DNA from 2 places in the Shewanella sp. 10N.286.52.A9 genome. Region 1 is predicted to be linked to the other one. Evidence: predicted binding sites of a transcription regulator. Region 1 holds the regulator's gene; the other holds the start of a gene.

Region 1 (11,215 bases):
AATTCACTAGCACTGCCTTGAGCTACTGAGGTGTAATCAGTGTAAGGCACTTCTTTCATCAATTTAAGATATAAATCTAGCTGACGTTCCAGCTCTGTGCGCTCTAATGCATTTTGTTCAGCGGCTAATAACACCATACTGGTTAACGTAACAGAGCTCGCAGCTGCTGCACTGTTAATGTTTGTCATCACTTTATTGGCTAATTGATTAACCGCAGGCGTTAACCATGTTGGTTTTTGCTCAGGATCTTTAGCCACTTCTTCACGCCAATCTGGCGACTGCTGATTTAAGAACTGCTGCACGTTAATTGGCTCACCAAAGTTAACGTAACCTTGTCCAAAGTTACCCAACTTACGCAATGCACCAAACACTTGCCATACAGATTCTTTTTGCTTTTTCTTACCACTTAATTCTTTATGATAAGTCGACACTTCCATGACATGATCGTAGCCAAGATACACTGGCACTAAGGTCACAGGACGCTCGATACCACGCAATACGCTGTTTACCGTCATCGCTAGCATGCCCGTTTTAGGAGCAAGTAGACGACCAGTACGTGAACGACCACCCTCAGTGAAATACTCAACTGAATAGCCTTTAGCAAATAGTTGATCTAAATACTCTCTGAATACTGCGGTATAAAGCTTATTACCGTTAAAACTACGACGGATAAAGAAGGCACCACCACGGCGGAACATTGGACCTGCCGGCCAAAAGTTAAGATTAATCCCTGCCGCAATATGCGGTGGAACCATGCCTTGATAATAAAGAATATATGACAGTAATAAGTAATCCATATGGCTTCGATGACACGGCACATAAACGATTTCATGACCATCATGATGCAGTTTACGAACTTGCTCCGCACTCTTGATGCTAATACCACTGTATAACTTGTTCCAAAGCCAAGTTAAGAAACGCTCAGCAATACGAATCAAGTTATCCGAATAGTCTGCTGCGATTTCATCAAGGTACTCAATGGCTTTTTCACGTGCCTTTTCTTCGGGAATTTTTTTGTTAACGGCTTCTTCTTGAATGGCACGCTTGATGGATTCTGACTTTAACAGCGAATTGAACATCGCTTGACGATTAGGAAGCTGAGGCCCCGTCATCACTTTACGTTGACGGCGAAAATGCACACGAGCCACACGGATAAGCTTATGCGCAATACTGACATCTGTGCCGTGTTCATCAGCCATATAACGCAGCGACATGGCATTAGAAAATTGAATGAAATTATGGCGACCTAAAAATAGAATCATTAACCATTTACGTAACCATGTTGGGTTTTCACGCTCAAAAACCGCAGCGGTCATGGTGTCATCTTCTTTACCTGGGATACGACCCCAATATAGGCTTACAGGCACAAGCTGGATGTCGAGTTCTTTGTTCTTTTGGTGTAATTCGAGCAACTTAGTAAAGTTTGCTACAAATTTATCGCTACTATGGCGCTTACCAAACAAGGGTTTACGCCCTTCCACACACACAATTCTAGGGGTATTGAAACCATCAACATCTAACCGTTCATACGGACTTGGCAAGTTATATTTAGCTGTCATTTCATGTAAGGCAGCAATATCACTCAGCGACTCCGTTTTCATCACATAGACCACTGGTTTGTCAGGATCTAAGTTAAGGTCAGCGAACGGATCCTCAGGCACAACAACACTGTGTACCATTAATTTCTGAATCCAACGTAATGATTTAGCAATGATAGAATCTGGTTTTAACATGGGTCTTCGCATTATCAACAACGATTTATTGCGCATAGGATACCAGAATATCATTCAGTTACACTAACCTCGGTAAATCTAGTTAACATTTAAGTAGCAAGTTTTGTTGGTTCTAACATCAAGTATCAATCACTTAGTAAGTAGCAAAACATTTAGGTACAGTACTGTATAAATAGACGGTATCCAGTACTTTTTGGCTTATTCACTTGAGTCATCAATAATAAAACACACTAATTTACCGACGCCCCACAAAAACAATAAATCACTGATTTAATTAGCTTTAAATAACTAAAAACTTCGATAAAAATTCATATCTATTGCTTTATCAGCAAAAAATGTTGGTTAATACTTGCGCGACCAAAGATACTGTATATAATGACAGTCACTGTATAAAAAAACAGGAATCAACATGAGACCTTTAACGCCACGACAAGCTGAAATTCTAGAATTAATTAAATGCAATATTGCCGAGACAGGTATGCCACCAACTCGTGCAGAAATTGCCACTAGATTAGGCTTTAAAAGTGCTAATGCTGCAGAAGAACATTTAAAAGCACTCGCTAAAAAAGGTTGCATTGAAATTATTCCAGGTACCTCTCGCGGTATCCGTATGGTCCAAGAAGAAGAGGAAGTCGAAGAAGGCTTACCACTGATTGGTCAGGTTGCGGCTGGTGAACCAATTTTGGCGTTAGAACATGTTGAACAATACTTTCAAGTTGATCCTGAAATGTTTAAACCCAATGCTAATTTCTTACTACGTGTTCGTGGCGACAGTATGAAGGATATTGGCATTATTGAAGGTGACTTATTAGCGGTTCACAAAATGCAGCAAGCTAAAAATGGTCAAGTCGTTGTTGCCCGTGTTGATGATGATGTCACCGTGAAGCGTTTTGAAAAGAAAGGCAACGTTGTTTATCTGCATGCAGAAAACGAGCAGTACTCGCCGATAAAAGTCGATTTAACATGCCAAAGCCTTACGATTGAAGGGCTCGCTGTTGGCGTTATCCGTAATGGAGGTTGGTTATGAACACATTAATAGGTAATGCACCACGTCACCCAGGTTTATGGATGGACATGGCATCAGCAGCTGCGCCAGTAAAGCAAGGTATCGAAACCAAACAAACAGCTAACCAAGGGTTAACTGAATTAACTCAGCTATGCGGCCAGTTAGCCGTATTAAGTCAACAAGGGCGATGGATTGTACTGATTAATCCGCCTCACATTGGTTACAAACAAATTCTAGCGAACGCCAATGTCAGAATGGACCGTGTATTACTGGTTCACACTAAAGATGAAGTCGAAACACTGTGGGCAATGGAAAAAGCACTCACAAGTGGTACATCCAGCGCAGTGATTACATGGACAACCCCATTAGATGCTCGTGATAATCGTCGCATTCAATTAGTCGCTAAAAGCGCCTTAGCGCAAGGTGTCATTATTGAAGATGTAAATACTCACTTACGTGTTGACCAATTAAACGCCAGTAATCCTGTGGCTGCAACCCAATTGAATTTATCTGCATTTCACTAAAGTCTATTTGCTAAAAAAGCCCTTCATTTCGGTGACGGGCTTTTTTTTGCGCCTTTTTTCAGCAAATTAGATGATAAAGTGATCTTGATCAATATTTAATCTCCAAGTAATGTAGTTAACAAGGGAGTAACATTTATTGACCTCTCTTAGTGGTAAAAATGAACATAAGTGATAAAACGCTGTAAAGATTGTGCTGGTACCATGCGGTATAGAAAGCCTTGAATAAAAAGCGTCAATTTAAGAATTGAAAAGTTCAGTATTAGGTACAAGTGTGGCCACCAAAACCCAATAGAATAATCGAGTATTAATACTCACTGCCACCGTGTACTTTGAAGTGATCAAACTTTTTCGGGAATAGAAAAGTTTGCATAGAGCAGAGTATTACTGTGTGACTTTTCCTTGTTGTTATTGCAAATCGCAATTGGCAGAGGAGTAGTCTTGTGAAGCGATTGTTGTATGGATTAATGGTGCTGTTTTTTGCAGTGCCACTTGCAGCGGCTGATATGCCGCTTAACATGACCCAAGGGGTAACAGAGATCAGTGGTAAGGTTTACGACCTCCATATGATCATTCTTTATATCTGTTGTGCTATTGGTGTTGTGGTATTTGGAATCATGATTTACTCCATGATTTATCATAGAAAATCAAAGGGTGCAGTACCTGCTGATTTCCATGATAGTACCAAAGTGGAAATAGCATGGACTGTCGTGCCGTTTCTTATCCTCATTGGTATGGCAATTCCTGCCACAAAAACCCTCATTGCTATGGAAGACCCAAGTGATGCGGAGTTAACTATCAAAGTAACCGGCTCTCAATGGAAATGGCATTACAGCTATTTTAATGAAGACGTCGAGTTTTACAGTTTACTTTCCACCCCTGCCGATCAAATTACTGGGACAGAAACGAAAACTGAAACTTACCTACTAGAAGTCGATAAGCCCCTCGTTCTGCCAATCAATCGTAAAGTACGCTTTTTAATGACTTCAGATGATGTGATTCACTCTTGGTGGGTTCCTGCATTTGCGGTGAAAAAAGATGCTAACCCAGGTTTTATTAATGAAGCTTGGACCAAGATTGATAAGGTTGGTACCTACCGAGGTCAATGTGCTGAGTTGTGTGGTAAAGACCACGGATTCATGCCGGTGGTAGTTGAAGCCGTTTCTGAAGCAGACTTTGAGCAATGGCTAAAAGATCAAAAACAACTAACTGCTGATGCAAAAGCCGCGGCCGAAGCGTCACTGTCGCAAACCCTGACCTTTGATGAGTTGATGGCTCAAGGTGAACAAGTTTACATGGGCCGATGTGCCGCTTGTCACCAACCAAATGGTGCAGGACTACCTGGTGTATTCCCGTCTCTTATCGGCAGCCCAATCATTAAAGGGTCAGTTGCTGGCCACATTGATATTGTCGTCAACGGCCAGCCTGGTACTGCCATGCAAGCCTTCGCGAAACAGCTTACTGCAACAGAAATTGCAGCTGTTGTGACCTACGAGCGAAACGCTTGGGGTAATGATTCTGGTGATGTGGTTCAAGCTGCAGATGTGAACTCTGGTGGGGCACCTAGCGATGCAAGTGATAAGCCAACGCCTGTCACTTTGCCTGCTGAGTTACCAGCGACACAACCTGAGGTAGAACAAGTGGTTGCTGACGTCGTTGAAGAAGCAACGCCTGACGTTGTTATGGATGACTTATCTATGGATGAGCTGATGGCAATGGGTGAGCAAGTTTACCTCAGCAGCTGTGCTGCATGTCACCAAGCCGCTGGTACAGGTTTACCTGGCGCATTCCCTGCGTTAGTGGGCAGTCCGTTAGTCATGGGGCCTGTTGAAGGACACCTTGAAGTGGTTATCAATGGCCAACCGGGTACAGCAATGCAAGGATTTAGCTCCATACTCTCACCTCAGCAACTCGCAGCTGTTGTGACGTATGAGCGAAATGCTTGGGGAAATAATACTGGTGATGCTGTTCAAGCCACCGATGTTGTTGGTCATGGAAAGTAAGGGATACAGATGAGCACAATTACACAAGATACTACCCCAGCTCATGATGAACATTCTCATGACGGCCATGATGATCACCATCATGGCGCGCCAAAAGGCATCATGCGCTGGATATTAACCACTAACCATAAAGACATTGGTTCTATGTATTTATGGTTCAGTTTTATTATGTTCCTCACTGGTGGTGCGATGGCAATGGTCATTCGTGCAGAGCTATTTCAGCCAGGCTTACAGTTAGTTGACCCTAACTTCTTTAACCAAATGACCACAGTACACGGTCTTATTATGGTATTTGGTGCCGTCATGCCCGCCTTCACAGGGTTAGCCAACTGGCTGATCCCAATGATGATTGGTGCACCTGATATGGCACTGCCTCGAATGAATAACTGGAGCTTTTGGATCTTACCATTTGCCTTCGCGATTCTGTTGAGTTCACTGTTTATGGAAGGCGGCGGCCCTAACTTTGGCTGGACTTTCTATGCACCGCTATCAACAACCTATAGCCCTGATAGCACTGCACTATTTGTTTTCTCGGTGCATATCATGGGGATCAGTTCGATTATGGGCGCAATTAACGTGGTCGTGACCATTGTTAATATGCGTGCACCAGGCATGACTTGGATGAAGTTGCCATTATTTGTATGGACATGGCTCATTACTGCATTCTTGCTGATTGCGGTTATGCCCGTACTTGCAGGTGCGGTTACCATGGTATTAACCGATAAATACTTTGGTACCAGTTTCTTTGATGCCGCAGGTGGCGGTGATCCCGTCATGTTCCAGCATATTTTCTGGTTCTTCGGTCACCCTGAAGTCTACATCATGATTTTGCCATCGTTCGGGATTATCTCGGCCATTATTCCCACCTTTAGTCGTAAAAAGTTGTTTGGCTACGCTTCGATGGTTTACGCCACGTCCAGTATTGCGATTTTATCCTTCTTGGTTTGGGCGCATCACATGTTTACCACAGGGATGCCAGTATTTGCTGAACTGTTTTTCATGTACTGCACCATGTTAATTGCGGTGCCGACAGGGGTAAAAGTATTTAACTGGGTAGCAACGATGTGGCGTGGTTCAATCACGTTCGAAACCCCTATGTTATTTGCGATTGCCTTTATTATTCTCTTTACCATTGGTGGTTTTTCAGGATTGATGCTGGCGATAACACCAGCTGATTTCCAATACCATGATACTTACTTCGTGGTGGCGCATTTCCACTATGTACTGGTGACTGGAGCGGTGTTCTCTATTATGGCTGCTGCCTATTATTGGTTACCAAAATGGACTGGCCATATGTATAGCGAAACCCTAGGGCGCTGGCATTTCTGGTGTAGCGTGATTTCAGTCAATGTGCTGTTTTTTCCGATGCACTTTTTAGGATTAGCAGGCATGCCTCGCCGAATTCCAGATTACGCCATTCAATTTGCTGATATTAATCAAATTGTCTCAATCGGCGGGTTCGCATTTGGCTTATCACAGCTAATTTTCTTAGCCGTAGTGATTAAATGTGTCAAAGGTGGCGAGAAAGCGGCTGATAAACCTTGGGAAGGCGCTGAAGGACTGGAGTGGACCATTGCCAGCCCAGCACCTTACCATTCATTCACCACACCACCAGAGGTGAAGTGATATGAGCCAGCCAACAAAATCAAACCGTAACTTACTTATAGGTCTGGTATTAGGATCAATAGGTATGTTCGGCTTTGGTTTTGCGCTGGTACCGCTTTATGACGTGCTTTGCGAAACCTTAGGCATTAACGGAAAGCCTCAAGGTACAGCAAGTCGTTATGAAGCGGTGGTCGTTGATAAAGAACGCACCATTACTATTGAATTTATCGCCCAAGTGCAAGGCAGTATGCCATGGGAGTTTGGCCCCAAAGTGAACAGAATACAGGTTCATCCAGGTGAGCTAACTCGCACTGCATTTTTAGCAAAAAACCTTTCTGCTAAACCTCTTGTGGGCCAAGCGATACCCTCGGTATCGCCTGGCCAAGGCGCTGCATATTTCAATAAAACGGAATGCTTCTGTTTTAATCAACAGCCCCTAGCTGCAAAGGCTGATGCTGAACTGCCATTAATCTTTTATGTGGATCCTGACTTACCCGATTCCATTAAAACTTTGACTCTCTCTTATACCCTCTATGACATCACAGACAAACAAACTGCGGCCATAGAGCAAGGAGCAGCAAGATGACAACAAAACATGAAACTTATTACGTGCCAGCGCAAAGTGCCTGGCCAATCATTGGCGCTATTGGGTTATTCCTGATTGCTTTTGGCGCAGGTTCGTACGTACAACAACTCGCCACCGAAGAAACATCGGGCGGCTATATCCTCGTGGCTGGTATCGCAGTCATCATTTTTATGCTGTTTGGTTGGTTTAAAAACGTCATTGATGAATCAATGTCTGGCTTATATTCAGCGCAGATGGATCGTTCTTTTAGACAAGGAATGAGCTGGTTTATTTTCTCTGAAATTATGTTCTTCGGCGCCTTCTTTGGCGCACTATTTTACGCACGAATGGTCGCTATTCCGTGGTTAGGTGGTGCTTCAAACAATGCCATGACCCATGAAGTGCTTTGGCCGACTTTTGAGGCCATGTGGCCACTCACTAAAACACCTGATGGCACCACGACTGAAGCGATGCCTTGGACAGGGTTACCCCTATACAACACCCTGATATTACTCGCATCGTCAGTCACTTTACACTTTGCCCATGTGTCTCTTGAAAAGTCTAAGCGTGGGGCATTAAAAGTCTGGTTAGGACTAACCATCTTATTGGGTATTGGCTTCTTATTTTTACAAGTTGAAGAATATATTCATGCCTATCAAGAAATGGGACTGACACTATCATCAGGGATCTACGGCAACACTTTCTTCTTACTGACGGGTTTTCACGGTATGCACGTCACATTGGGGACTGTGTTCTTGATTATTCTGTTCTTTAGGGTGCTCAAAGGCCACTTTACCCCTGAGAGTCATTTTGCCTTCCAGTCTGGTAGTTGGTACTGGCATTTTGTCGACGTAGTCTGGTTATGCTTATTTATTTTTGTCTACGTCATTTAAGAGTATGGCTCACCTCTACAGAGGCGAGCTAATACGGCCTAGGGTTAGGTGTTACCCAGCCTAATCCTAGGGCCAGCAACAATAACAACATCACCACAGCAGAAAAGATAACGCGTCGCCCCAAATATTGACTCATTGGCTGTTTGTTTTCAGCTTTAACCATAATAAACAAGGCTCTAGCTAAATTAAATAATATGAATACAAGCAGTAGTACTAATACAAGCTTGAAAATAACTAAGGTATCTAACGCTGCCATGGGCTCTCCTTTGCGAGTCTGGCGACTATCTACTGGGTTATTGCTGCTTGTTACTGTGAGTGTGTTTTCTATTTTGGTCAAGTTAGGTTTATGGCAACTCGATAGAGCGGAGTACAAACAAGCATGGCAAACCACGCTAGCTGAACGACAAGCCGCCAGCGCATTGGATTACCAAAGTTTACTTAATTTAGCTAACAATGACCCTGTGACAGGTTACCGATTAACTGTCGATACCATCGCAGTCAGCGAACAAATTTTATTACTTGATAATCAAGTTCATAACGGTCAAGTGGGTTATCTCGCATATCAATTGGTCAAGGTGTCTGAGTCACAACCTTGGTTAATGGTTGAACTAGGGTTTGTTGGCGCTAATAAAGACAGACGTATTCTGCCTGCACTGACTCCCATGCCTAATCAGCCATATGAGTTAACGGGGCGGGTCTATCAAAAACAAACAAACCCATTAAGCGAAGCGCTATATGCCGAAACATTTTCAATGAATAACCATGAAGTGATTCGGTTTCAAAATTTAAACCTTGTGGCCTTAGCAGAGAAAGTAGGCCACGAACTGGCACCGGCAGTATTGCAGCCAGATGTGACTCCAACAATGACATTAGCAAAACCTTGGACACCCATTCCCTTATCAGCACAGAAACACCAAGGGTATGCATTGCAATGGTTCACCATGGCAGCGGTTTTTTTAGGGCTCATGCTATGGATTGGTTTTAAAACGTTGAAGAAATCAACACACCCTATAACAAAATAAGTCGTAACAAGAGGAGCAAGTATGAACTCCCCAGCAAAACCAAAGAGCAACAAGACGCTTTATATACTGCTGTTGGTATTTATTCTACCCGTAGCTATGGCCAAACTCGTGCTCAGTATGGATCTTTATAATGGTGCAGCGACCAATAAAGGCCAACTGATTTCGCCTTCAATAAGCTATCAGAGCTTATCAATGGACAACCCTCAGCCTCAGTCGTGGCAGCTACTTTATCTACTGCCAAAACAATGCCTTGAGCAATGCCAACAACGTTTATACATTTTACATCAAAGTCATGTGGCATTGGGTAAACATCAAGATCGTGTCAGCCCTATTGTTTTGTTACAAGACGGCAGTGACACCCAAATTTTAGCCAGTTTAAATGTGCCTTTTGCAACCGCTCAAGCCAGCCCACAGCTAACTTCAATGATGGAAAAGCAACAGCTTATTATTGTTGATCCCCTCGGTAGCTTAGTCATGCAATATCCAGGTATTGCTGGCGAAGAAGAGAATATTGCGCAAGGTAAATCCATGATCAGCGACTTGCGCAAAATGCTCAAATTGTCGAGGGTCGGTTAATGAACATCAAAACCTTACTCAAATTCACTTTGGTGTTTACCTTTGCCGTGATCTTAATGGGCGCTTATACCCGTTTATCTGATGCCGGCTTAGGTTGCCCTGACTGGCCCGGCTGTTATGGCCATATTGGCGTACCAAGTGACTCCGCCGCATTAGCCAAAGTCGAAGAAAATTTCCCTAACCAAACCGTCGAGCCTAAAAAAGCATGGCTCGAAATGATTCACCGCTATATTGCAGGAGCCCTAGGACTTTTAGTATTAACCATTTTAATTGTGTGCTTGAAGCGTTCAGATGCACCTAAAAAACTGCCGATATTTATTTCAGCCTTAATACTATTTCAAGCCGCACTCGGGATGTGGACTGTTACCATGAAGCTAATGCCCATTATCGTAATGGGTCATTTAATTGGTGGATTCAGTTTATTTTCGTTACTGCTATTACTCTATCTTAGAACCAAACCTTTGCGGATCCCAGGTGGTGATGCCTACGCCAGAAAGCTTGCACCGCTTGCTATGGTCAGCATGCTAGTACTGATATTACAAATCATACTGGGTGGCTGGACCTCATCAAACTACGCCGCATTAGCCTGCACAACCTTACCGATATGTGAAGGCAATTGGATGGATAACTTAGCGTTTGCCAAAGCATTTTCGCCATTTCAAGGCGATCACCCTAGCTTTGAATTTGGCGTATTAGAATACCCAGCCCGCATGACTATTCATGTAACCCATCGAATTTGGGGCATTATCACTGCCGCTTGTTTATGTTGGCTGGCCTTTAAATTACTAAAAGCACAGTCATCAGTGATGCGTAAAAGTGCTTGGTTGTTGTTCGCACTCGTCGTAATCCAAGTGGGATTAGGCATTAGCAATATTGTTATGCACCTGCCGCTTGGTATTGCGGTTTCACATAATGGCGGCGCAGCATTATTACTGCTAACCGTTATTTTCATTAACTATGCGCTGTGGCGTAAAGCTTAAGCAAGGATTCTATTATGGCTAAATCACTTTCACTGTCCGCAAGCGCAACGAAAACCAACACTAGCCCACTACAGTGGCGCGCTTATTTTGAAATGACCAAACCCAAGGTGGTCGCACTGATGCTGCTAACAGTGCTGGTCGGTATGTGTCTTGCGCTCCCCGGCGCTGTTCCACTTCAACCGCTTATTTTTGGCATGATTGGCATCGCCATGATGGCAGGTGCTGCAGCGGCCTATAACCACCTTATCGATCGCCGTATTGATGGCTTAATGGCGCGTACCTACAACCGCCCTTTACCTAAAGGCAAAGTA
Region 2 (11,215 bases), on a different contig from region 1:
TAAAGAAATGCTCCCTTTCAGTCCAACAGGTGAAGGTGAGCATCATATGATCCATGTGCGTAAAGAGGGCTTGAATACCAATCAGGTGGCTGAAATCTTGGCTAAATTCGCTAAAGTTCATCAAAAAGAAGTGACGTATGCGGGCCAAAAAGATAAAAACGCCGTTACTGAGCAATGGTTCGGAGTCAGAATTCCGGGAAAAGAAACCCCTGACTGGCAGTCTCTTTCAACACAAGATAATACTGATGTAAAGGCGAATGAAGCTGACTTAGCGAATAAAGAAAATACCCCTCGCTTAACCATATTATCTAGCCAGCGCCATAGTAAAAAATTGCGTATTGGGGCATTACTTGGAAATCGTTTTGAACTCACCCTACGCAATGTCAGTGACAAGGCTGAGCTTGAGAAACGTATTCAACAGGTGATGCAAACTGGTGTCCCTAATTATTTTGGGGAACAGCGCTTTGGCCACCAAGGTAAGAATTTGATTTTTGGCCAGCAAATGCTAGCTGGTAAAAAAGTAAAAGATCGAAAAAAGCGCAGTATGTATCTTTCGGCAGTTCGCTCTAATGTGTTTAATCAAGTCGTGTCTTATCGATTAAACCATCATAGTATTGCTCCTCTGACAGGAGATTGCGTCATGCTTGCGGGGAGTAAAAGTTTTTTTGTGACAGATAAATGGGATCCTGAAACATTAGCAAGATTATCAAGTAATGATATTCAGTTATCGGCGCCGTTATGGGGAAGAGGTAACATACTCCCTCAAGCTGATGCCGCTAATGTTGAGCAAGCTGCGTTAATAGCACTAACAAACGATCTACAAGGGTTAGAGCAAGCTGGGTTAGAGCAAGAAAGACGGCCTATGCTGTTAAAACCGCAAGCATTGAAATATCGTTTTGAACAAGACACCTTGTTCATAGAGTTCATATTACCTGCAGGTAGCTATGCAACCTCCGTTTTACGAGAGTTATTGGATTATCAAGATGTGCAGGAAGTTGCACGTCAGCAAAGGGTTGCAGAACAGCAAATGCAAGCTTCAATGCAAGCAGAGAACCTACAAAAAGCACAAGAGTCGACAAAGTGATTAATATACTTGTTAGTAATGATGATGGAGTAACGGCTCCTGGTATAAAAGCCCTTGCTGTTGAACTTGCTAAAATCGCGAAGGTAAAAGTGGTCGCTCCTGATCGTAACTGTTCTGCGGCGAGTAATTCTTTGACCTTGACTAACCCATTAAGAATTAATAACTTAGATAATGGGTATATTGCGGTTAATGGCACACCTTCCGATTGTGTTCACTTAGCAATTCGTGAGCTATGTGATAATGAACCCGATATTGTCGTATCTGGCATTAATGCAGGCGCAAACATGGGTGATGACACATTATATTCAGGCACAGTGGCAGCAGCGATGGAAGGGCGATTTTTAGGACTGCCTGCCATTGCTGTGTCTTTAGTTGGTAAAGAGCTGATACATTATCAAAGTGCTGCAATTTATGCGGCTAGAATTGTACAAGGCTTGCTTGAACACCCCATTAATAATGATCAAATTTTAAATGTTAACGTCCCTGACTTGCCTGTAGAAGAAATCAAAGGCATACGTGTGACTCGCCTAGGCTCGAGACATAAAGCTGAAGGCATGATCAAAGCTCAAGATCCTGCTGGGCGAGATATATACTGGTTAGGCCCGCCAGGTAAAGAACAAGATGCGAGTGATGACACTGACTTTGGCACTGTAGAGCAAGGTTTTGTTTCAATCACTCCGTTAACTGTCGACTTAACTGCATATAATCAGCTTGCTGGTTTAGAGAACTGGATAAATAAACTATGAGCCAGGTAGCCTCAACAGTTGCCATTAATTTAGCGAGAAAGTTACACGAAGCTGGGATTCGTAATAATGCCGTCTTACAAGCCGTGTCTAATACTCCAAGAGAGCTATTTTTAGATGGCGCTTTGGCGCATAAAGCTTATGAGAATACCGCCTTACCCATTGGGCAAGGACAAACGATTTCTCAGCCTTATATTGTCGCAAGAATGACTGAATTGTTGTTACAACATAACCCTAGCAAAGTGTTGGAGATTGGCACAGGTTCAGGATATCAAGCTGCGATATTAGCTCAGTTAGTGCCGCAACTGTGCACTATTGAACGAATTAAAGCGTTGCAAATTCAAGCTCGGCAGCGATTAAAGCGTTTAGATTTGCATAACGTTTCTTTTAAATACGGTGATGGCTGGAAAGGCTGGCAGAACAAAGCTCCTTTTGATGCCATTATGGTGACTGCTGCTGCTGCTTCAGTGCCAGAAGCTTTATTGATGCAGTTATCAGAAGGCGGTGTATTAGTGATCCCTGTTGGAGAAGACTCCCAGCAATTATTAAAAATTACTCGTCACGGGAATGAGTACAGTTCACAGATTATTGAGGCAGTAAAATTCGTCCCATTAATTAATGGCGAACTCGCTTAATTAGGGTGATATTTCCTATCATTTTGGAGAACATGCTTGAAGTATCACAATTGGGTTTTAATCACTTTCATATTGCTTTCAATTACGGGCTGTAGTTTTCAAGCTCATACCCCAGCACCTGTGAGTAGTATTTCGGCTTCTGCTGGGCCGAAATACAATAAAGGCTCGATCACCTCTGGCACTTACAAAGTAAAACGTGGCGATACCTTGTATTCAATTTCTTGGGGGGCAGGCAAGGATTTTAGCGATATTGCTAAATATAATCGCCTCAAAGCACCTTACACAATTTACCCCGGGCAGACACTGAAACTCTATCAGCCTACACCTAGCAAAACGTCAGCTAAACCGGTTGCTGTAGCGAACAGTAAACCTAAGCCTGCAAAGAAACCTGTGGCAAAACAAACTACAGCTACAAAACAGGCTAGCACTAGTGCTGATAAAAATAGTACAAAAAAAGAGCTTGATCACAAAGCAAAGCCTGCGTATTCTGTAAAAACTACCCAAGAAAAAACGGTACAAGTAGCGAAAAATCCTGTTTCACGCTTGCCTGATAAAGTAAGTAAGTGGAATTGGCCGAATAAAGGTCGAATAATAGGGTATTTCTCTACCACTCAACAGGGGAATCAGGGCATTAAGCTTGCGGGTTCTCGCGGTGATATTATTAAAGCCGCAGCTGATGGAAGAGTGGTTTATGCCGGCAATGCACTTCGTGGATATGGTAATTTAGTCATTATTAAGCATAACGAAGATTTTTTAAGTGCATATGCCCATGCTGATGCAATATTGGTCAAAGAAAAACAATATGTAAATGCAGGACAGACAGTGGCGAAAATGGGTAGCACAGGGGCAAACCAGGTGATGTTACATTTTGAGATCCGTCTCCATGGTAAGTCAGTTAACCCATTAAATTATTTACCTAAACGCTAACTGTTTAGTTCACATTAAAACGGAGGATAGGCAAGTGCAGTAGATACTTAAATTTTATCAGGTTTGGGAGAGCACCATATGAGCCAGAAACAAAACGCTGCAGTAGCAGAAGAGCTTATGGATTTAGCTAAACAACCAGAAGAGGTTGCACTAAAGGCAGGAACTAAAGCCAAAACAGCACAGCAACCCGATATCGACCAACAAGTTCAAGATGATTTGCAAAAGAATCTTGACGCCACTCAACTATATTTAGGTGAGATTGGTTTTTCCCCTTTGCTTAGTGCAGAAGAAGAAGTCTTCTTTTCACGTAAAGCACTCAAAGGCTGCGAGAAATCTCGTAACCGCATGATAGAAAGTAACTTACGTTTAGTTGTTAAAATTGCCAGAAGGTATAACAACCGTGGACTAGCGTTACTTGATCTTATTGAAGAAGGTAACCTAGGACTTATTCGCGCGGTCGAAAAATTTGACCCAGAGCGAGGCTTTCGTTTTTCAACTTATGCGACATGGTGGATAAGACAGACCATTGAGCGCGCTATCATGAATCAAACTCGCACCATTCGTTTACCTATTCATGTCGTTAAAGAGCTTAACGTGTACCTTCGTACCGCAAGACAATTGGCTCAAAAATTAGATCATGAGCCCACGGCTGAAGAAATCGCAGATACGTTAGATGTTTCTACTAGCGATGTAAGCCGCATGTTAAAGCTAAACGAAAAAATCACTTCTGTAGATACGCCATTAGGCGGCGAAAATGATAAAGCCTTATTAGATGTCATTGCTGATGATGATTCGGTTGGACCTGATTACAAAGTACAGGATGAAGATCTATCAAATTCGATAGTAGGTTGGCTAAATGAGCTAAATACTAAGCAAAGAGAAGTGCTCGCGAGACGTTTTGGTTTATTAGGTTATGAGCCTTCTACATTAGAAAATGTGGGTGCTGAGATTGGCCTAACGCGTGAACGTGTCCGCCAGATCCAAGTTGAAGCTTTAAAACGATTGAAAGATGTTTTAGGTGCACAAGGCTTGTCAGTTGAAGCGTTATTCAGAAGCTAATTTGTTGGAATAAGCTTTAGTATGCTTTCAGTGAATAAGGACATTAATCATGTCCTTTTTTATTGTCTGTTGAAAACGAGGAATAAGAAACAATGAATAAAAATGTCATTAGTTTTATCAGTATTGTATGTGTTGTGATATTGACTGGTTGTCAAAGCACAAGAGACACAATGATAGAACAAGGTTACCCCCTAGCTTATGCCGATGGTTTTCAGGATGGGTGCGATAGCGGTAACAAGGCTGGCGGAAGTTTGTTTGATGAGTTTAAAAAAGATGTCAATCGCTTTAATCAGGAGCAGGATTATGCTCAAGGCTGGACCGATGGATTTAGACAGTGTGAAACTGAGCAAGAATCAATACAGCGCCAAGTAAGAATGAGCATCGAGCAACAGAAATTACAGCAACAGACCAAGAGTAATGAGTTAGCTGAGCAACATGCATTAGAGCGAGAAGTCATGAAAGGAGTTGATACGAGTAGCCTAAAATCATTAGAGAAGTGACCAGGCTATACTCAATGCTGTTAGTGAATAAAAAACGCTGCGAAATCATCGCAGCGTTTTTGTACTGAGTCTATAAATAGATGTATTAAAGCTGAGCTAGCCTTTTAAGTTCATACAACATATCTAAAGCCTGTTTAGGCGTTAAATTGTCTGGGTTTATCTGAGCTAACTTGTCTGTTGCAGCAGATGACTGGGGTTCAGGTAATGTTAGGTTTAATGCTTCTTGAATCGGTACTTGATTGTTATTAGCAAAGTCACGACTTTCAAGCATATGCAGTTTTTGTTTCGCCGCTTTGATGACGTGGGCTGGTACCCCTGCTAGTGAAGCAACTTGTAAGCCATAACTTTTACTCGCAGCGCCCTCTTGAACTGCATGCATAAAGGCAATTGTGTCCCCGTGCTCGACGGCATCTAAATGCACGTTAGCGGTTCCATTAATCTGTTCTGGCAATTGTGTTAGCTCAAAATAGTGGGTTGCAAATAAGGTTAATGCAGCCACTTTTTCAGCTAAATACTCTGCTGCTGACCAAGCTAGAGATAAACCGTCATAGGTCGAAGTACCTCGACCGATTTCATCCATTAAAACTAAACTTTTCTCTGTAGCATTATGAAGAATGTTAGCGGTTTCTGTCATTTCGACCATAAAAGTAGAACGTCCAGAAGCGAGATCGTCAGAGGCGCCGATACGTGTAAATATTCGATCTACAGGGCCGATAATTGCTTTTTGTGCAGGTACAAAGCTACCTATATGAGCCATAAGCGTGATTAACGCAACCTGACGCATATAAGTCGACTTACCCCCCATATTGGGCCCCGTTACGATAAGCATTCTTCGCTTAGGCGCGAGGGTGACTGGATTGGCAATAAATGGTGTTTGGCTAACTAATTCGACCACAGGATGACGGCCAGACTCGATATGAATACCAATGTCATTACTGATTTCTGGACAATGATAATCCAGTGTTTCAGCTCGCTCTGCAAAGTTGCTTAGCACATCTAATTCGGATGCAGCTTGGGCAAACAGTTGTAGTTCATGCAATTTAGGTAAAAGTAAATCAAATAACTCTTCCCAAAGCTGCTTTTCAATCGCTAATGCCTTTCCTTGACTAGATAGCACTTTCTCTTCGTATTCTTTTAACTCTGGTGTGATGTAGCGTTCGGTATTCTTTAGTGTTTGACGACGCTGATAGCTCAAAGGAACTTGATCTGATTGTAAGCGACTCACTTCGATATAGTAGCCGTGAACCCGGTTGTAGCCGACCTTTAAGGTATTGATGCCAGTTTGTTCTTTTTCACGGTTTTCTAATTGTACTAGATAATCAGATGCCCCTTCACTTAGGCCACGCCATTCATCTAGTTGTGCGTTGTAACCCGCTTTAATTACGCCGCCATCACGGATAAGCATAGGCGGATTATCGACAATCGCATTTTCCAATAGCTGTTGCTGCTCTGGAAACTCGCCTAATAAATTGGCTAGACGTTGGAGTTCACTTTGTTGGCAGTGACCTAAAGTTTGCTGAATTTCAGGTAATAAAGCCAATGCCTGGCGAAGACGGGCAAAATCTCGTGGGCGTGCGCTGCGAATAGCTAGCCTCGCCATGATACGTTCGATATCGCCAAGGGCTTTTAATTGCTGGTGTAAGTCTGCATATAACCCCGTATCAATTAACTCAGCAACTGCTTGTTGCCTTTGGCTAATATGCTGTTGGTCACGCAGCGGTTGGTGGATCCATCGCTGCAACATACGACTTCCCATCGGCGTCGCTGTCTTATCGAGTACCCAAGCTAAGGTATTATCACGTGAACCAGATAAATTAATAGTAAGTTCTAAGTTTCGGCGGGTGGCGGCATCAAGAATGATAGTATCAGCCTGATTAAACATGGTGATGCTATTAATATGAGGCAAAGCTGTTTTTTGTGTGTCTTTGACATATTGCATTAAGCAGCCAGCTGCTTGAAGCGAAAGCCTAGCATTTGTAATACCAAATCCATGAAGATCTTTGGTTCCAAATTGCTCTAGAAGTAATTGAATGCTGGTATCGTAATCAAACTCCCATTCAGGTCTTCGACGTATGCCTTTGCGATTTTCAATTAATTGGCGGTCAAGTAAATCTTCACTGTAGAGCAATTCTGCAGGACTGGTACGTTGCAGTTCAGCTTCCAGTGTTTCTTCATTTTCAAGTTCAACAATAACAAATCGACCAGACGAAACATCTAAAGTCGCGTAGCCAAATCCACTCTTACCCTGATATACCGCAGCAAGTAAGTTATCCTGCTTTTCTTGTAGTAAGGCCTCGTCGGTTAAGGTACCTGGGGTAACAATTCTTACAACTTTACGCTCAACTGGTCCTTTACTTGTAGCAGGGTCACCGACTTGTTCACAAATAGCGACAGATTGACCAATTTGAACCAATTTTGCGAGGTAACCTTCAACGGCGTGGTAGGGAAGTCCTGCCATGGGAATCGCGTTACCACCACTTTTCCCACGTGCAGTTAATGAGATACCTAACAGTTCAGATGCCAGCTTAGCGTCTTCATAAAATAATTCATAAAAGTCTCCCATACGATAAAACAACAGCATTTCAGGATGCTGTGCTTTCAGCGTTAAATACTGGCGCATCATGGGAGTGTGCTTTTCTAAATTTGGGTCTTCATTTACGGTCATTAAGTGATTGCTCTTACTTTATTTTGAATTAGGCTAAGTCTGGGTCAATATAGGCGGTCATCTTAACAACAATTGATTTGATACCCAATAGAATCGCAACGATGCTATGCCGTCTTGCCCTTGTTTACTGATTTTTTGAACAATACTTATTGTTGTAAACTCAGGTATTTACCCAACCTAGAAGTACTGTATACAGTGGTTTTGTTTGTCTACTATTTATCGTTATTAATATATTTTTGTTATTAACTGTATGATTTTTAATGTGTAAATAATAGTAAGGTAAAAAAAAGGAAAAAAATTATACAGTAACTATTGATACTGTATGATTATACAGTATACTGAGCTCATATTACGAAACAGACAAATTTATTCGTTACCAAGTTCGTTATTCGAACTGAGTCACCTTAAAGGGATAAAGAGAATGAAAGCAGATCCAAATAAAGAGAAAGCGCTGAATGCTGTATTAGGTCAAATTGAAAAGCAATTTGGTAAAGGTTCAATCATGAAGTTGGGCGCTGATCGCACAATGGATGTTGAAACCATTTCTACAGGTTCGCTTTCGTTGGATGTTGCCTTAGGTGCTGGTGGTTTACCAATGGGACGTATCGTTGAAATTTACGGTCCAGAATCATCAGGTAAAACAACGTTAACACTTGAAGTTATTGCTGCAGCACAACGTGAAGGCAAAACGTGTGCGTTTATTGATGCTGAGCATGCTCTAGACCCTATCTATGCAAAAAATCTAGGTGTCGATATTGATAACCTATTATGTTCACAACCTGATACTGGTGAGCAAGCGCTTGAAATCTGTGATGCGCTAACACGTTCAGGTGCTGTTGATGTAATTATTGTCGATTCTGTTGCAGCATTAACACCAAAAGCTGAAATTGAAGGTGAAATTGGTGATTCTCATATGGGCCTTGCCGCACGTATGATGAGCCAAGCAATGCGTAAGCTTGCAGGTAACTTAAAACAGTCAAATACGCTACTTATTTTCATTAACCAAATTCGTATGAAAATTGGTGTTATGTTTGGTAACCCTGAAACCACAACGGGTGGTAATGCACTTAAATTCTACGCTTCTGTACGTTTAGATATTCGTCGTACAGGTGCGATTAAAGACGGCGATGCTGTCGTAGGTAACGAGACTCGAGTTAAGGTCGTTAAAAATAAAATTGCAGCGCCATTTAGACAAGCTGAGTTCCAAATTCTTTACGGTAAAGGTATTAACCGTACTGGTGAGCTCGTTGATTTAGGTGTAGCACACAAGCTGGTTGAGAAAGCTGGTGCTTGGTACAGCTACCAAGGCAACAAGATTGGTCAAGGCCGTGCAAATGCGGGTAAATACCTAGTTGAAAACCCTGCTGTAGCTGAAGAAATTGAAGCAAATTTACGTCAAATGCTATTAAGCACTGAAAAAGAAGCGGCACCAGCTGAGTCGGATGAAAACATCGATTTAGAAACAGGTGAAGTGTTCTAATCACGTTTTAACAGTAATGAAAATAACTATCGCGGTCGACATGAGTCGGCCGCGATTTTTTTTTGTAAGTGCTCTATTCATTGGCATATGTGATCGAACGCCGCTCGTAAGGAAATGACTTCATTAAAGACGTCATTTAGCTCGTATTACGGCACAGATTATTAAAAACCAATTAACCGATTGCAGTAATCGCCCCTCATAGCAAGAAAATCGCTAATCTAAATACGCTTGGATCTCGCACCTTCAGTTTGTTTAAGTATATAATGTTGCCAATTTAAAGCTGATATTCAGCTTCATGATAAATAGAATTTATCCATTTAGGGCGATTTCATGTTTCAGACCACCACAGAATTAAGAAGCGCATTTTTAGCGTATTTTGGTAACAACGGACACCAAGTTGTCGACAGTAGCTCGTTAGTACCACATAACGATCCAACGTTATTATTTACAAATGCGGGTATGAACCAATTTAAAGAAGCTTTTCTAGGATTGGAAAATCGTGGTTATTCACGTGCAACGACATCGCAACGTTGTGTCCGTGCTGGTGGTAAGCATAATGACTTAGATAATGTAGGTTACACCGCCCGTCACCATACTTTCTTTGAAATGTTAGGTAACTTTAGTTTTGGTGATTACTTTAAAGAAGAAGCCATTTCATATGCGTGGAACTTCTTAACCCAAACACTGAAATTACCAACAGAAAAACTTTGTGTCACTATTTACGATACTGATGACGAAGCCTTTGAAATCTGGAATAAGAAAATCGGTGTTGCTGCTGAAAATATTATTCGTATTGGTGATAACAAAGGCGCTCCTTATGCCTCTGACAACTTCTGGCAAATGGGTGATACAGGTCCTTGTGGTCCATGTTCAGAGATCTTTTATGATCATGGCGAGCACATTTGGGGCGGCCGCCCTGGTACACCAGAAGAAGATGGCGATCGCTTCATTGAAATCTGGAATATCGTTTTCATGCAGTACAACCGTCAAGCTGACGGTGAAATGAAACCGCTACCAAAACCTTCAGTCGATACAGGTATGGGAATTGAGCGTATTGCAGCTATCATGCAAGGCGTACACTCAAACTACGAAATTGATATTTTCCAAGCGTTAATCAAAAAAGCGGCGGAAATTATTGGGGTTGAAGATTTAGAAAATAAATCACTGCGCGTAATTGCTGACCATATTCGTTCTTGTTCATTCTTAATTGCTGATGGTGTGATGCCGTCGAATGAAGGCCGTGGTTATGTATTGCGTCGTATCATTCGTCGTGCAGTGCGCCACGGAAATAAGTTAGGTGCAACCGATACGTTCTTCTTTAAATTACTGCCTACCCTGATTGAAGTCATGGGCGATGCGGGTAAAAGTTTGGTTGAAGCTAAAGCTATTATTGAAAAATCATTAAAAGCTGAAGAAGAACAATTTGCCAGAACACTAGAGCGTGGCTTAGGTATTTTAGATGCTGCGTTAAACGAGTTAGATACTAACGTTTTAGATGGTGAAACAGCCTTTAAACTTTACGATACCTATGGTTTCCCTGTGGATCTTACAGCTGACGTCTGTCGTGAACGTGATATTACCGTTGATGAAGCCGGTTTCGAAGCTGCGATGGCTGAGCAAAGAAGCCGTGCACAAGCTGCTGGTAATTTTGGTACTGATTATAATACTGGTCTTAAAATCGAAGGTGAAACTGAGTTTTGTGGTTACACCGAATTAAACGGTGAAGGCAGTGTTTCTGCAATTTATGTTGGTGGTGAATCAGTCGAGACGTTAGCAGCAGGTCAAGAAGCGGTAATCGTATTAGATAACACGCCTTTTTATGCTGAGTCAGGTGGTCAGGTAGGTGATAAAGGCTTACTTTCAATTGGCGAAAATGTTTTTGAAGTTGCTGATACGCAAATCTTTGGTCAAGCATTTGGTCACGAAGGTAAGTTAACGGCAGGTACATTGACTGTAGGCCAAAAAGTCACTGCAGAAGTGGATAAGAAATTACGTCACCGTACACAGTTAAATCATTCGGTGACTCACTTATTACATGCCGCACTGCGTAATGTTTTAGGAACTCATGTAAATCAAAAGGGATCTTTAGTTAACCCTGAGCGTTTACGTTTTGACTTTGCGC

The links. Region 1 encodes LexA, which represses DNA repair genes until DNA is damaged. Its sites were predicted from a motif close to TACTGTATNNNNATACAGTA; they were not measured.
Region 2: mutS (DNA mismatch repair protein MutS) is a predicted target of LexA. The motif match lies at 7,739-7,758, and genes of this name have one in related genera.

Annotation. Positions count from the first base shown of each region.
Region 1 covers NZ_JBFRJQ010000001.1:203,479-214,693, forward strand. The annotation lists gene plsB (glycerol-3-phosphate 1-O-acyltransferase PlsB) at 1-1,733, opposite strand, end outside; gene lexA (transcriptional repressor LexA) at 2,143-2,760, shown strand; gene AB4128_RS00985 (cell division inhibitor SulA) at 2,757-3,263, shown strand; gene coxB (cytochrome c oxidase subunit II) at 3,704-5,263, shown strand; gene ctaD (cytochrome c oxidase subunit I) at 5,273-6,889, shown strand; gene AB4128_RS01000 (cytochrome c oxidase assembly protein) at 6,891-7,454, shown strand; gene AB4128_RS01005 (cytochrome c oxidase subunit 3) at 7,451-8,326, shown strand; gene AB4128_RS01010 (DUF2909 family protein) at 8,355-8,582, opposite strand; gene AB4128_RS01015 (SURF1 family protein) at 8,581-9,348, shown strand; gene AB4128_RS01020 (hypothetical protein) at 9,370-9,924, shown strand; gene AB4128_RS01025 (heme A synthase) at 9,924-10,904, shown strand; gene cyoE (heme o synthase) at 10,919-11,215, shown strand, end outside.
Region 2 covers NZ_JBFRJQ010000011.1:2,152-13,366, reverse strand. The annotation lists gene truD (tRNA pseudouridine(13) synthase TruD) at 1-1,084, shown strand, start outside; gene surE (5'/3'-nucleotidase SurE) at 1,081-1,830, shown strand; gene AB4128_RS09770 (protein-L-isoaspartate(D-aspartate) O-methyltransferase) at 1,827-2,462, shown strand; gene AB4128_RS09765 (peptidoglycan DD-metalloendopeptidase family protein) at 2,499-3,389, shown strand; gene rpoS (RNA polymerase sigma factor RpoS) at 3,468-4,448, shown strand; gene AB4128_RS09755 (hypothetical protein) at 4,541-4,948, shown strand; gene mutS (DNA mismatch repair protein MutS) at 5,034-7,613, opposite strand; gene recA (recombinase RecA) at 8,035-9,093, shown strand; gene alaS (alanine--tRNA ligase) at 9,424-11,215, shown strand, end outside.